Regions from separate parts of the Allobrachymonas sp. genome, predicted to be linked through region 1. Evidence: predicted binding sites of a transcription regulator. Region 1 holds the regulator's gene; the other holds the start of a gene.
The links. Region 1 encodes HrcA, which represses chaperone genes, less so after heat shock. Its sites were predicted from a motif close to TTAGCACTCNNNNNNNNNGAGTGCTAA; they were not measured.

Region 1 (6,945 bases):
AGCATTTCTCGGGCATGGGCCAATGGGGTGGCTGCACCGGGCTCGCCGCCCAGCATGCGGGCCAGTTCGGCAGCACGGCCGGCATCGTCGAGCGGTTCGGTATGACTGACTGTGGCGTGGTCCTGGGGATCGATGGCCTTGGATACACGCAGGTGATGATGGGCAGAAGCTGCTACCTGTGGCAGGTGAGTGACGGCCAGTACCTGGCGATCCTGTCCCAGCTGGCGCATCATGCGGCCCACGGTGTGGGCCACGATGCCACCCACGCCCGCGTCGACCTCGTCAAAGATCAGGGTGGGAGCCTGTCCCAGCTTGCTGGTAGTGACGGCAATGGCCAGCGAGATGCGCGAGAGTTCGCCGCCAGAGGCCACCTTGGCAATGGGGCGAGGACTGCTGCCGCTGTGTCCTGATACCAGAAAATCGATGGTGTCCGTGCCAGTGGCAGAGGGAGGAGCTGGGAGGAAAGAGACTTCGAATCTCCCCCCCTCCATGCCGAGTTCCTGCATGGCGGCCGTGATGGCGACAGCGAGCTGGGCGCCGGCCTTGCGGCGGAGCTGGCTGATGTGCTCGGCTTCCAGGAGATAGGCTTCCCGCGCCTGCGTCACCCGGGTTTCGAGGGCCGCCACATCGATGTCGTCTTCGAGAGCTTGCAGCGCCTGTTTCCAGTCTTGCCAGGTTGAAGGCAGCGATTCCGGTGCGAGACGCAGCCTGCGTGCCAGGCTCAGCCAGCTTCCGAGGCGCTGATCGAGCTGGGCCAGCTGCTCCGGATCCCATTCGACGCGATCGAGATAGCCGCCCAAGCCACGCAGCGTTTCCTGCAACTGGGTCTGGCTGGATTCGAGCAGCTCGATCCATTCCTGGAAACGGGGTTCGATCGAGGCATGGTCGGCCAGAGTCTGGGCCGCGCGGCGCAGGCCATGCTGTACGCCGACTTCCTCGGCGTCGAGGAGGTCGATGGCCTGCCGTGCACTTTCAAGGAGCTGCTGGGCATGCGACAGGCGCTGGTGTTCTGCATTGAGCGTGTCCCATTCGCCTGGCTGGGGGGCAAGCCTGTCGAGCTCGGCCACCTGCCACTGCAGTCGCTCGCGTTCTTCCTCGCGGCGTGCCAGACCTGATTGGGCTGCTTCGAGCTGTGCCTGGAGTGCATGCCACTGTGCCCAGGGAACCTGCAGGGCCTCTGCCGGAATGCGGCCATAGGCGTCGAGCAGCAGGCGGATCGAGGCCGGATGCATCAGGGACTGCCAGGCATGCTGGCCATGAATATCGACCAGCAGACTGCCCAGCTCGCGCAGCTGGGTCGCCGTGGCAGGGGTGCCGTTGATCCAGGCGCGGCTCTTGCCCTGGCTGTCGATGCTGCGCCTGAGCAGCAGGCCCGACTCGGAATCAGGCTCGATGCCATAGGCATCGAGGAGTGGGAGCACAGGTGCGATGGTGTCGAACTGGGCAGTGATGTCTGCGCGGGTACAGCCTTCGCGCACGGCATGTGCATCGGCGCGTGCTCCCATGACGAGCTGCAGAGCGTCGATCAGAATGGACTTGCCTGCCCCGGTCTCGCCTGTGAGCACGGTAAACCCGTCGGCAAGATCCAGGTCCAGCGTCTGCACAATCACAAAATCGCGAAGTGTGATGCGCCGCAGGGCCATGGTCAGTTGCCTCCTTTGTTCCAGTGCAGTTTTTCCCGCAGGGTGTCGAAATAATTCCAGCCGATGGGGTGCAGAAACCGGGCCTGCAGCTCTGAGCGCTGCACCACCACCCGATCTCCGGGCTGCAGGGCAGAAAGCGACTGGGTATCGAAGGTGGCACTGGCCTTGCGTCCAGCCACCAGTTCCAGCGTCACCTTGCAGGAATCCGAGAGCACGATGGGGCGGTTCGACAGGGTATGCGGGGCTATCGGCACCAGCACCCAGCCCGGAATGGAGGGATGCATCAGCGGCCCTCCGGCCGACAGTGCGTAGGCCGTGGAGCCTGTGGAGGTGGCGATGATGAGACCATCCGCACGCTGGTTGCAGACGAAATTGCCATCCACTTCGATGCGAAGTTCCACCATGCCCGAGGTGCTTCCCCGGTTGATGACCACGTCGTTGAAGGCGAGGGCGTCATACACGCAGCTGTTGCCCCGCATCACGTGGCTGTGGATCATGGCGCGGGGATCCTCGGTATAGGCCCCCTGCAGCATGGGCGGCAGCGTGTCGCTCACCCGGTCGATCGGAATGTCGGTGATGAAGCCCAGACGTCCCTGGTTGATGCCGATGAGCGGTACCTGGGCAGGGGCCAGTTCACGGGCAGCACTCAGCATGGTGCCGTCTCCACCCACCACTACAGCCAGATCGCACTGCTGGCCGATCTCCACCATCTCCAGGGTGGGAAACAGCCGATCCAGTCCGGTGATCTCGGCGGAGCGCGATTCGATGGCTACCTGGCATCCCTGCTCCTTCAGGCAGGTAGCGACGCTCATCAGGATGTTGGCGGGTGTCCCCTCGGTCTGTGAAGCCTGCGGCGCCGGGTAGTTGCGCAGGTACTTTCCTATCAGCCCCACATGTTGAAATCTTGGTTTCATGTGTGCATTAGATCATTAAAATGTGACGCCATGCTTGATGACCGCGCCAAGTTGCTGCTCCGGACCCTGGTGGACCGTTACATTGCCGACGGGCAGCCCGTAGGGTCGCGTGCGCTTTCGCAGATGCCCGGACTGGAGCTGTCTTCAGCAACCATCCGCAACATCATGGCGGACCTGGAAGATCTGGGGCTTCTGGCGAGTCCTCATACCTCGGCAGGCCGCATTCCCACTGCGCGTGGCTACCGCATGGTGGTCGATGCCATGCTCACCGCCGAACCGGCTGGTCTGTTCAGGCAGATTCCCACCAGCCTCACGCTCGAACCAGAGCAACCCAAGCAGGTCGTTGCCAAGGCAGCCCATATGCTTTCGGATCTGTCGCAGTTCGTGGGGGTCGTGGTCAGTCCTCGCCGTGGATCGGCCTTTCGGCACATTGATTTTTTGCGCCTGTCCGAGCGGCGTGTGCTGGTCATTCTGGTGTCGCCAGGCGGAGACGTGCAGAACCGTGTCCTTTTCACCGAGACCGATTTCGACCAGCCCCGACTGACTGAAGCCGCCAGCCATCTCAACCAGCACTACAGCGGCATGGACATGGAACAGGTGCGGGCCAGTCTGCGCGGAGAGGTCGAGCACCTTCAGGGTGAAATAGCTGCACTCATGGAGGCGGCCATTCAGGCCAGCGCCGAAGAGCTGCAGGATCACGGACAGGACGTGGTGATTGTGGGAGAGCGCAACCTGCTTTCCGTCACGGATTTTTCCTCCGACATGACCCAGCTGCGTCGTGCCTTCGAGCTGTTCGAGCAGAAGACACAGCTCATGCGGCTGCTCGACGAGTCGATCCAGGCGGCAGGGGTGCATATCTATATCGGGGGCGAAAGTGGCTCGCTGCCAGTGGAGGAGCTGTCCGTGGTCAGCGCGCCCTACCATGTGGGAGGGCAGGTGGTCGGCACTCTGGGGGTGATTGGCCCCGTGCGCATGCCCTATCGCCGCATGGTCGATATCGTCGACATCACTTCCAAGCTGGTGAGTGGTGCCCTCAGCCCGCGCTGATTTTTTCCGCTGAGGACGAAAACGGAGGCGAGGCTGCCTCTGTGCGGCGCAGAAACAGGGATAAAGAAGATAAAGAAAAAGGCCTGCACAGAAAGTGCAGGCCTTTTCAATATGGTGCGGCTGGCAGGATTCGAACCCACGACCCCTTGGTTCGTAGCCAAGTACTCTAATCCAACTGAGCTACAGCCGCTGAAGTCATGCATTGTAGCATGACTTTTTGATGGTTATGAGGAGTTTGCAGGAGAGATGTGTCGATGCAGACGATTCCATGCCAAAGAAAAAGGCCTGCACAGAAAGTGCAGGCCTTTTCAAGATGGTGCGGCTGGCAGGATTCGAACCCACGACCCCTTGGTTCGTAGCCAAGTACTCTAATCCAACTGAGCTACAGCCGCTGAAGCATTGAATTGTAGCAGCATTTTGAGGCATGTGGCCTGCAGATGATTCTGTGCTTCAAGAAAGTTGCGTCATGGGAGGCAACAGGACTCCTTTTATGCCGCCTTTTCTCACCTCTCATGAAAGAGGCGGTGAGAAGTCTGTGGAGGCCCTGCGTGTGCGCAGTCGTTCCGGTATCCCTAGAATGGCGTGCAATTCGCAGAGGGAGTGCGTCCTTGAGGGGCGTGATGGGCCTGGCGCGGGAGAGGAATGACGAATGATCTATGCATTGATTTTCATGGCCGGCATGTGGGCGGGCCTCCAGAACGCATTGGCTGGAGGGGGGTCGTTCATTACCCTGCCTACCCTGATCCTGTCTGGCATGTCGCCGCTCGCTGCCAACATCACCTCCACGGTGGCCCTGTTTCCCGGGCAGGTGACTTCGGGCTGGGCAGGGCGGCGCCACGTGACGGGGGCTGGAAAGCTGGGGTTCAGGGCGCTGTTCGTCATCAGTCTGCTGGGAGGGGCCCTCGGGGGGCTGCTGCTGCTCAAGACCCCTTCCTCGATCTTTGCACGTCTCGTGCCATGGCTGGTGCTGTTTGCCACCGTGATGTTTGCCTGGGGCAGCTTTCGTCGCAGGCCGATCGAGGCTTCTGCCTCTCTGGGGCCGGTGGCGGCAGGGATGGTGCAGTTTCTCATCGCCATCTATGGGGGGTATTTTGGTGGCGGCATAGGCTTTCTCATGATGGCGGCGCTCACCATGGCCGGCTTGCCGACGCGCAATGCCGGGGCAACCAAGAATGCTCTTGCCGGAGTGATGAACGCATCGGCTGTGGCTCTGTTTGTCTTCTCCCCGGATCTGCACTGGCGTGAGGCCGTGTGTCTGGGAAGTGGAGCCATTCTCGGAGGCTTGCTCGGAGCCTGGGCATTGCACCGTGTCAACGAGCGTCTTCTGCGCATGGCCATTGTCACCATCGGACTGGGTCTGACGGTGGGGCTCTTTCTGAGGCCCATCCATTGACCCTTGACGGAACCGATTGGGGAAAGGATCCAGTGTGCTGCGCTTGGGATCCGATCAGGTCCGAGGGCTATTTCTGCGGGCGGGGGCGGGCAGCCAACGCTGCTTCGGCTGCGCTGGGCCAAAATGAATCGTCTGTCCGCAGGGACTGTGCGCTGCAGATGGCGGAATGTACGGCCATGGACACCACTGTGCTGGTCATGGCTGCCAGTGTCAGTCCATCCGGCGGTGGCGTGTCCGCGACATCGGCCTGCCCTGTAGCCAGGGCGAAGAGGGTATCGCCATCCAGCAGGGTATGCACCGGTGTGATGCAGCGGGCCAGACCATCGTGCCCGGCCACGGTCAGGCGCTGGAGCTGTTCGCGGCTGAGCCGGGCATCGGTGGCGATGACGCCGATGGTGGTGTTGGTGCCAGGCAGCACTGTGGCCGGTGACTGGCCCTGCACCAGACTGGCCATCGAATCTCGCAGTTCAAGGCTGTCCGGCGTTTTGCGGCTGCCGGCCAGGAGATGGCCATTTGCAGCATCACGCACATCGCCGACGGCGTTGCAGGCCACGAGTGCCCCGACCGTGATGCCGTGCAAGGTGAGGCTGGCGGAGCCTATGCCCCCTTTCATGGCACAGTCGTTTCCGAAAAGCTTGCCCACTGTGGCACCGGCTCCCGCACCGACATTGCCCTGTGCAAGGGGCTTCTGGGATGCCGCAGTGCAGGCGGCATGGCCATCCTGCGCGGTGGGGCGGATACGGGCATTCCCTGTCGGAAGGTCGAACAGCACGGCAGCCGACACCAGGGGCAGGTGGCCGAAGCCGGTTTCCATGCCCAGCCCGTGCTCTTCCATCCAGGCCATGACTCCCGTGGCGGTGTCCAGTCCCCATGCACTGCCACCGCTCAGCACTACGGCGTGGATGCGTTGTACGAGATTGCCGGATCTGAGCAGATCGGTTTCGCGCGTGCCTGGTGCAGCGCCGCGCACGTCCACTGCGGCCACCGCTCCTTGCGGAACCATCACGACGCTGCAGCCGGTGGGCCGATCGGAGCGGGTGTGATGTCCGGCGATCACGCCCCGCACATCCGTGATGCAGCCGGATTCATGCGGAAGGGGGATCATGGGGATGATGAAAATACAGCCCATCCGACCAGGTGGCCAGCCATTCCGGGCGGAAGGCCACAAAAATGGCGGTCAGCATGCCTGTCATGAAACCATCCCCCCAGGCAATGAGCCAGTGGGCAATGGTGGTGAGACTTGGATCGACGTGGGGCAAGGACATGCCGGCCCATTCATGCAGCACGCTGGAAGCGAACACGCAGGCTACTGTGCCAAAGAAGCCGCGACCGAGGATGTACACGAACAGGTGCGTGCCGATGAATCTGCGGATGAGGGCCCCCAGCAGCATGGCCAAGGTGGCAGGGAGGATGCCCAGCCAGAAAGCGTTTTCCATGATCAGCTGGGGTGGGGCATGACCTATCCATGCCGAAAGCACGGCGATCAGGCAGAAGGCAGGCACTGCCAAGGGCCAGCCAAGCATGAGAAGCACCATGCACGAGCCGGTCAGCTGCAGCTGAAGCGGCATGGTGTGCAGCCGGGGGAGTGCCCACAGCCATGGGGTAATGACCAGGCTCCCTAGAAAGGGGTTCAGCAGCTCTGTATCACGCAGCAGACGCCACGGCTGCATCGACAGTGCGATGCCAAGGGCGAGCAGAACCGGCAACCATTCCCAGGAAGTATCCATGGCGCGGATCATACCCTTCTCGTGCCAGAGGAATAGAGAAGAAACTCCGCGAAAGAATGTTTTCCTGGCTCCGGATGCGTGCTCAGGCAGTGACAGGGGGCTGGGTGGCCTGATCCTGGGAGTCTTCGGAGCAGGTGTCTCCGCCACAGCCGTGGATCACGTCGTGGGGAAGCATTTCGGGATGTGTCATGGCACCCGTGACAGGGTCGTAGCCCACCCGC
Region 2 (6,945 bases), on a different contig from region 1:
GCCGCATCGTCGTCTGCCGTGGTCTGTACGCCTCCCGGCGCCGCCAGCCGGCAGCCAGAATGGCGTCTCCTGAAGGAGGCAGCAGCGCGTTTTCCGGTCAACCGGGTGCAGCCAGGGGGTGTGCCGCTGCCATCCTCGGCAGAGCGAGCCGCTCTCTTCGATCTTCGAACTGCCTTTGCGCGGGATGCCGGGCGTACGGCACGCCTGAGCCGCACTTTTGTCCACGGGGACAGATGGCTGGCACACGTCGATTTCTCGAAGACGCACATCGACGACGACGTGCTGACCCTTCTGCACCGGCTGGCCTGTGCCCAGGGAGTGGAAGCCCGCCGTCAGGCCATGTTTGCCGGTGAGCGCATCAACCATACGGAGGGGCGTCGGGTCATGCACTGGCTGCTGCGCGAGCCTGTGGAAGCAGGTGTGGCGGAGCCCTTGCAGCCTCTGTGGCGCGAGATGGATGCCGTGCGCACCGCCTTTCTCGACTATGCGGAACGGGTGCGGGACGATGCGTCCATCACGGATATCGTCAACATAGGCATCGGGGGGTCCGATCTGGGGCCGCGCATGGCGATCGAGGCGCTGGCTCCCTATGGGCACACAGGCAAGCGGTTCCATTTCGTGAGCAATGTCGACGGGGATGCCCTGCATGATGTGCTGGCCCGGGTGGAGCCTGCACATACCCTGTTCATCGTGGCGAGCAAGACCTTCACGACGCTCGAAACCATGACCAATGCGGCCACTGCCATGGCCTGGTTCCGCGCGGCAGAGGATGGCCGCCATGCCGATCGCCTGGGCGAGCATTTCGTGGGCATCACGACACGGGTCGAATCGGCCCATGCGCTCGGCATGCGGCAGGCATTTCCGATGTGGGACTGGGTGGGCGGGCGGTATTCGGTCTGGTCGGCTGTGGGGCTGTCGCTGGCGGTGGCAATCGGTGCCACCCGCTTCCGGGAATTCCTGGCAGGAGCGCATGCCATGGACCGGCATTTCGTGGAAGCCCCGGCGCAGGACAGTCTGCCGATGCAGCTGGGTCTGCTGGATGTGTGGCGCAGCAGTTTCCTTGGGCATGCATCCCGGTGCATGGCACCCTATGCCCAGATGCTGCAGCGGTTTCCGGCCTATCTGCAGCAGCTTGAGATGGAAAGCAATGGCAAGCGCTCCAGTGCATGCGGAGAGCTGCTGGACTATGCCACCTGTCCCACCGTGTGGGGAGAACCGGGAACGAACGGGCAGCATGCTTTCTTCGAGATGCTGCATCAGGGCCCCCAGGTGCTGCCTGTCGAGTTCATCGCCGTGTGTCGGCCCCAGCATCCATGGGCGCTGCACCATGAGCTGCTGCTGGCCAATGCGCTGGCGCAGGCGCAGGCGCTGATGCTGGGACGGGACGACCCTGATCCGCAGCGCTGCTGCCCGGGAAACCGGCCGAGCACCTTCATTCTCCTGCCGGAGCTCACCCCCTTCACGCTGGGGACGTTGATCGCGCTCTACGAGCACCGTGTCTTCGTGAGCGGTGCCGTGTGGGGGCTCAACAGTTTCGATCAGTTCGGCGTGGAGCTGGGCAAGCAGCTCGCGAGCGGACTGGCACCACGGTTCTCGAGCGGGGATGTGCAGGGGCTCGATGCTTCCACGGCCGATCTCCTGACCCGCATGCGCGCTGCGATGTGACGCTTCTGCCGGAGCAGCAGAAAACCCGCCGGCCCGTGAGGGAGGCGGTTTTTCTTTATGTGGCGGTGACGGATGATGCGGCGCAGTGGACGTAACCGTCCCTTGATCTGCGCCGCAGGAAAAGCCCGACCGGCCTTACTTACTCGATCCGGATGCGCTGCGGGACGTTGACGGCTTTCTTGGGCAGGGTGAGCACGAGCACGCCATTTTCGTATCGGGCCTTGGCAGCGGATTCATCGATCTCTGCAGGCAGCTGGAAGCTGCGGGCCACCTCGCCCTGGTAGCGCTCGGTGCGCAGGACCTTGTCGCCTTCGCGGTGGCTGTCCTGCTGCTTGACCTCGGCGCGTATGGTCACCACATTGCCTTCGACTCCCACCTGGATGTCTTCCTTGGGGACGCCGGGAAGATCGGCATGCACGGTGAAGTCCTGACCGGATTCCTTGACGTCGATCCGGAGCTGCGAGGGCGGCGGCAGAGGCTCGCCATGCAGCGGCTTGATGAAAAAGCCGGGAGCGACATCCTTGAAGAAGTCATCGAGCAGGGGATTGCGGTTGATCAGGGTATTCATGCGTTTCTCCATCAGGTTGAAGGTGAAAATTCAAGTTCACGGCAACGTTGCATGTCTCCTAAGTAAGCGCCATCAAAGGATTTTCAAGGGATTGGAAGGGGCGTTCTGTATCGGGATGTGGGGGATGGAGAAGACCGCAGGGTGGGGTGTTCGGCACGCTGCCTGCGCATGAAAAAACCCTCCCGCCCCGAAGGACGAGAGGGTTGGTGCGGTGGGCCGGATGCAGGGATCAGCGGCTTGCGGGAACCGCGCCCGCTTGCCCTGCAGCCGGAGACCGGCGGAGATGAATTACATCATCCCGCCCATGCCTCCCATGCCGCCCATGTCACCCATGCCGGCGGCAGGAGCGTCTTCCTTGGGGGCTTCGGCCACCATGCACTCGGTGGTCAGCATCAGGCTGGCCACGGAGGCGGCGTTCTGCAGCGCAGTGCGGGTCACCTTGGTCGGGTCCAGGATACCCATTTCGATCATGTCGCCATACACGTGGTTGGCAGCGTTGTAGCCGAAGTTGCCGGCGCCTTCCAGCACCTTGTTGACCACCACGCTGGGCTCGTCACCGGCGTTGGCGACGATCTCGCGCAGGGGGGCTTCGATGGCCTTGAACACCAGCTTGATGCCGGCGTTCTGGTCGGCGTTGGCGCTGGTGAGCTCACCCACGCTGGCGCGGGCACGCAGTAGGGCCACGCCACCACCGGCGACGATGCCTTCCTCGACGGCTGCACGGGTGGCGTGCAGGGCGTCTTCGACACGGGCCTTCTTTTCCTTCATTTCGACTTCGGTGGCAGCGCCGACCTTGATCACGGCCACGCCACCGGCGAGCTTGGCCACACGTTCCTGCAGCTTTTCGCGGTCGTAGTCGGAGGTGGCTTCCTCGATCTGGACACGGATCTGCTTGACACGTGCCTCGATGTCGGCAGCAGCGCCTGCGCCGTCGATGATCGTGGTGTTTTCCTTGGCCACTTCGATGGTCTTGGCCTGGCCCAGATCGGCCAGGGTCACCTTCTCGAGCGTCAGGCCGACTTCTTCGGCGATGACCTTGCCGCCGGTCAGGATGGCGATGTCTTCGAGCATGGCCTTGCGACGGTCGCCGAAGCCCGGAGCCTTGACGGCCACGACCTTCAGGATGCCGCGGATGGTGTTGACCACCAGGGTGGCGAGGGCTTCGCCGTCCACGTCTTCGGCAATGATCAGCAGCGGGCGGCTGGCCTTGGCCACTTGCTCGAGCACGGGCAGCAGGTCACGGATGTTGCTGATCTTCTTGTCGAACAGCAGCACGAAGGGGTTTTCGAGAACAGCGACCTGCTTTTCGGGGTTGTTGATGAAGTAGGGAGACAGGTAGCCACGGTCGAACTGCATGCCTTCCACGACGTCGAGTTCGTTGCTCAGGCTCTTGCCGTCTTCGACGGTGATCACGCCTTCCTTGCCGACCTTGTCCATGGCGTCAGCGATGATCTGGCCGATGGATTCGTCGGAGTTGGCGGAAATGGAGCCAACCTGTGCGATTTCCTTGGAGGTGGTGGTGGGCTTGGAAGCGGCCTTGAGCTGCTCGACCAGTGCGGCGACAGCCTTGTCGATGCCGCGCTTGAGGTCCATGGGGTTCATGCCGGCGGCCACGTACTTCATGCCTTCGCGCACGATGGCCTGGGCCAGCACGGTGGCGGTGGTGGTGCCGTCGCCCGCGTTGTCGGAGGTCTTGGAAGCGACTTCCTTGACCATCTGGGCGCCCATGTTCATGAGCTTGTCCTTGAGCTCGATTTCCTTGGCCACGGACACACCGTCCTTGGTCACGGTGGGAGCGCCGAAGGAGCGCTCGAGCACCACGTTGCGGCCCTTGGGGCCCAGGGTGGTCTTGACCGCGTTGGCCAGGATGTTCACGCCTTCGACCATGCGGGCGCGGGCGTCAGCGCCGAAAACTACGTCTTTAGCTGCCATTTGCAAATTCTCCAGTGATTCAGTGGTGCAGGATGCCTGTGCCATGCGGCCACGCATCCGTGCGGGATGGGGTGGGTATTACTTCTCGACGACGGCGAAGATGTCGTCTTCCTTCATCACCAGCAGTTCCTCGCCGTCGACCTTGACGGACTGGCCGCTGTACTTGCCGAACAGCACACGGTCACCGACCTTGACGTTCAGGGGCTTGACTTCGCCCTTGTCGTTGATGCGGCCGGGGCCGATGGCCAGCACTTCACCCTGGTCGGGCTTCTCGGTGGCGTTGTCGGGGATGACGATGCCGGAAGCGGTTTTGGTTTCGTTTTCCAGACGCTTGACGATCACGCGATCGTGCAGGGGACGCAGGTTCATGGACTCTCCTTGAAAGTAAGTCGTGATGAGACAAACAGTTGAAACAGGGGATGTTCCCTGCCTGCACGGAAACGCGTCCGTGCAGGACGGGGAAAGCATCGGCCGGCAGAGGCGGCTGGCCATCCCGGCACACATGCGTGGATGGCTTTAGCACTCTACCCTGGCGAGTGCTAATGATAAGGGCGATCCAGGGGGATTCAAGAGGCGGATGGGCAAAACTTGCGCATGGCACCGGGTGCCATGCCGGGTGGCTCACCCGCGGAATACCGTGCGTGCACCGTTGAAGCGGGAGGCAAAGTAGGGGCTGTAGAGGCTGGCGGTGCGCACGATGCCCCCCGAAGAAGGGGCATGGATGAATTCGCGGCGGCCGATATAGATGCCCATGTGCGAGAAGGGGCTGCCGGAGGTATCGAAAAACACCAGGTCACCCCGCTGCAGCTGGTTCACGGCAAGGGGGCGACTCGACTGGGCCCACTGCAGGGTGCTGCGAGGCAAGGCACGGGGAGCAATGCCGCTGAAGACGTATTGCACGAGGCCACTGCAGTCGAAGCCTCCTTCCAGCGTATTGCCGCCGTAGGTGTAGGGTGTGTTGATGGCGAGCATGGCCCGGGCAATGGCGGCTTCGCGCAGGTCGCCGGAAAACTGCAGCGGATGCAGCAGGGCGATGGAGGGGTAGTCGGTCCGGAGCGTGCCCAGGGAGGTGCCGGAAGAGCGCCGACGGGCTGTGTGGGCAGGGCTGGCGCAGCCCGCGAGCAGGAGGGCTGCGCAGCCTCCCCCGGCCAGGAGCAGCAGGTGGCGGCGCGAGGCGAGGTCTTGAGTCGAAGAATCAGACCCCCCCTCCCGCCGAAGGGCGGGGGGCAGCGCGGGCATGGAAAGAGAGGAGGTGGGGGGCGGCAGGGGGCGCATCGGGAAAGCTCCGGAAGATGCCATGCGCACGTTGTACCACCTGGGGTGCCGTTTGCGAATCCCCCGGCCTGTCTGTCGCCCTGTCTGCAGCAGGGGGCGGCAGGGAGGCGCGCAGGGGGGGGATCAGAAGTGGGGTTCACTCCGGGAATCGTGAGATTCGCGATGCTCCTGGGGCCGGTTGTTGGGGCGCTGCTGCTGTGGCTGCTGGATAGCTCGGGGATCGCGCTGGAACGTGCGGGCACGTTCCACACGCTGTGCCTGGGGAGCCATGCGGCGCTGCTCGGCCGCCGGAGAGTTCGGCAAGGTGCGCGGGCGCTGTGACATCCAGGCAGGACGTGGGACAGCGGCTGGAGCAGGAGTGCCGGGCTGGGCCGCCGGGGAAACTGCAGGCGCTGTACGGCCCTGCGTGGCATGCATCCAGCCCGTGGGGTTGCCAGCCGGCGCTGTGGGGGCGTGAGGGGCGGTGGCTCCCCACGGACGTCCGTTGACGGGGGCCTGAACCGCATGCAGGGGGGTAGAGGGGCCGGGCGGCACGAAGCGGTGGCCAGGCGCAGTCCAGTGACCATTGACGAACACGACGCCATTGCCACGATGGGCATAGTAGGGATGCATCCAGGTATAGCCCGGACGCGGGGCACTGGCCCAGTGGCCGCGCGCCCAGACCCACTGGTTCTGCCAGGTCCAGTAGCCGCCGATCCAGATGGCGCCGATGAAGGGCATGGGGGGCGGGGTTTCGACCAGAACCGGCGGCGGGTCGTAGGGAATGAGCAGCGGGTCGGGCTGGACGACCCCGACATCGCTCCAGACACCGCTGTCGATCGTGGCGTAGGGCAGGGGCGCAACGCAGGCAAGAGGTCAGCAGGGTGAGACCGGTGAGCAGCAGGGCGGCGGGCCCGCGGAGGGCGCGCGCAGGGGCAGCGGAAGGACGGATCGGGAGGATGGCAGTCATGGGATGTTCGTCGGAAGATGGAAATGAGTGTGTAAGGGCAGATCACATGGCGGCTGCAAAGTTCAGCGGCAGGTGTGACAGCGTGTATGGGGGCGCCGGCGCCCGGCTTGGGGCAAGGTGGACGGCGCCAGGCGGTTCAGGGAAGCTTAAGAGGCATGCGGCAAGGTGAACATGGATACGGGAACTTCGGGGTCGGGATGCACTCTATCTGTGCGTGAGGACCACGGAGTCCGGAACTTTTTTGCGAGGACAGAATGAAGAATATCAAGATGGGGTGGTGGCTGGTGCTGCTGGTGCCTGCGGGATTGTGGTTCATGGCCGATACGCTGTGGGTGCAGCCGTTCAGGTATTTCCCGTTCAGGGAGGTCTTTATCCAGTTCACCGGCGTGGTGGCCATGGCGGTGATGAGCGTGGGCATGGTGCTGGCGACCCGTCCGCGGTGGCTGGAGGCCCGGCTCAATGGGCTTGACAAGATGTACCGCCTGCACAAATGGCTGGGGATCACGGCGCTGGTGGTGTCGGTGGTGCACTGGTGGATGTCCAAGGGGACGAAGTG

Region 2: groES (co-chaperone GroES) is a predicted target of HrcA. The motif match lies at 4,682-4,708, and genes of this name have one in related genera.

What each region holds. Positions count from the first base shown of each region.
Region 1 covers NZ_JAYRLV010000001.1:346,703-353,647, reverse strand. Annotated here, with positions in the region: gene recN (DNA repair protein RecN) at 1-1,643, opposite strand, end outside; gene ACE3P9_RS01630 (NAD kinase) at 1,646-2,557, opposite strand; gene hrcA (heat-inducible transcriptional repressor HrcA) at 2,588-3,604, shown strand; tRNA gene ACE3P9_RS01620 (tRNA-Arg) at 3,717-3,794, opposite strand; tRNA gene ACE3P9_RS01615 (tRNA-Arg) at 3,919-3,996, opposite strand; gene ACE3P9_RS01610 (sulfite exporter TauE/SafE family protein) at 4,257-4,997, shown strand; gene ACE3P9_RS01605 (P1 family peptidase) at 5,065-6,102, opposite strand; gene ACE3P9_RS01600 (energy-coupling factor ABC transporter permease) at 6,083-6,724, opposite strand; gene ACE3P9_RS01595 (hemerythrin domain-containing protein) at 6,807-6,945, opposite strand, start outside.
Region 2 covers NZ_JAYRLV010000004.1:34,087-41,031, forward strand. Annotated here, with positions in the region: gene pgi (glucose-6-phosphate isomerase) at 1-1,665, shown strand, start outside; gene ACE3P9_RS05015 (Hsp20/alpha crystallin family protein) at 1,805-2,233, opposite strand; gene groL (chaperonin GroEL) at 2,522-4,165, opposite strand; gene groES (co-chaperone GroES) at 4,244-4,534, opposite strand; gene ACE3P9_RS05030 (C40 family peptidase) at 4,787-5,404, opposite strand; gene ACE3P9_RS05035 (hypothetical protein) at 5,564-6,160, opposite strand; gene ACE3P9_RS05040 (ferric reductase-like transmembrane domain-containing protein) at 6,644-6,945, shown strand, end outside.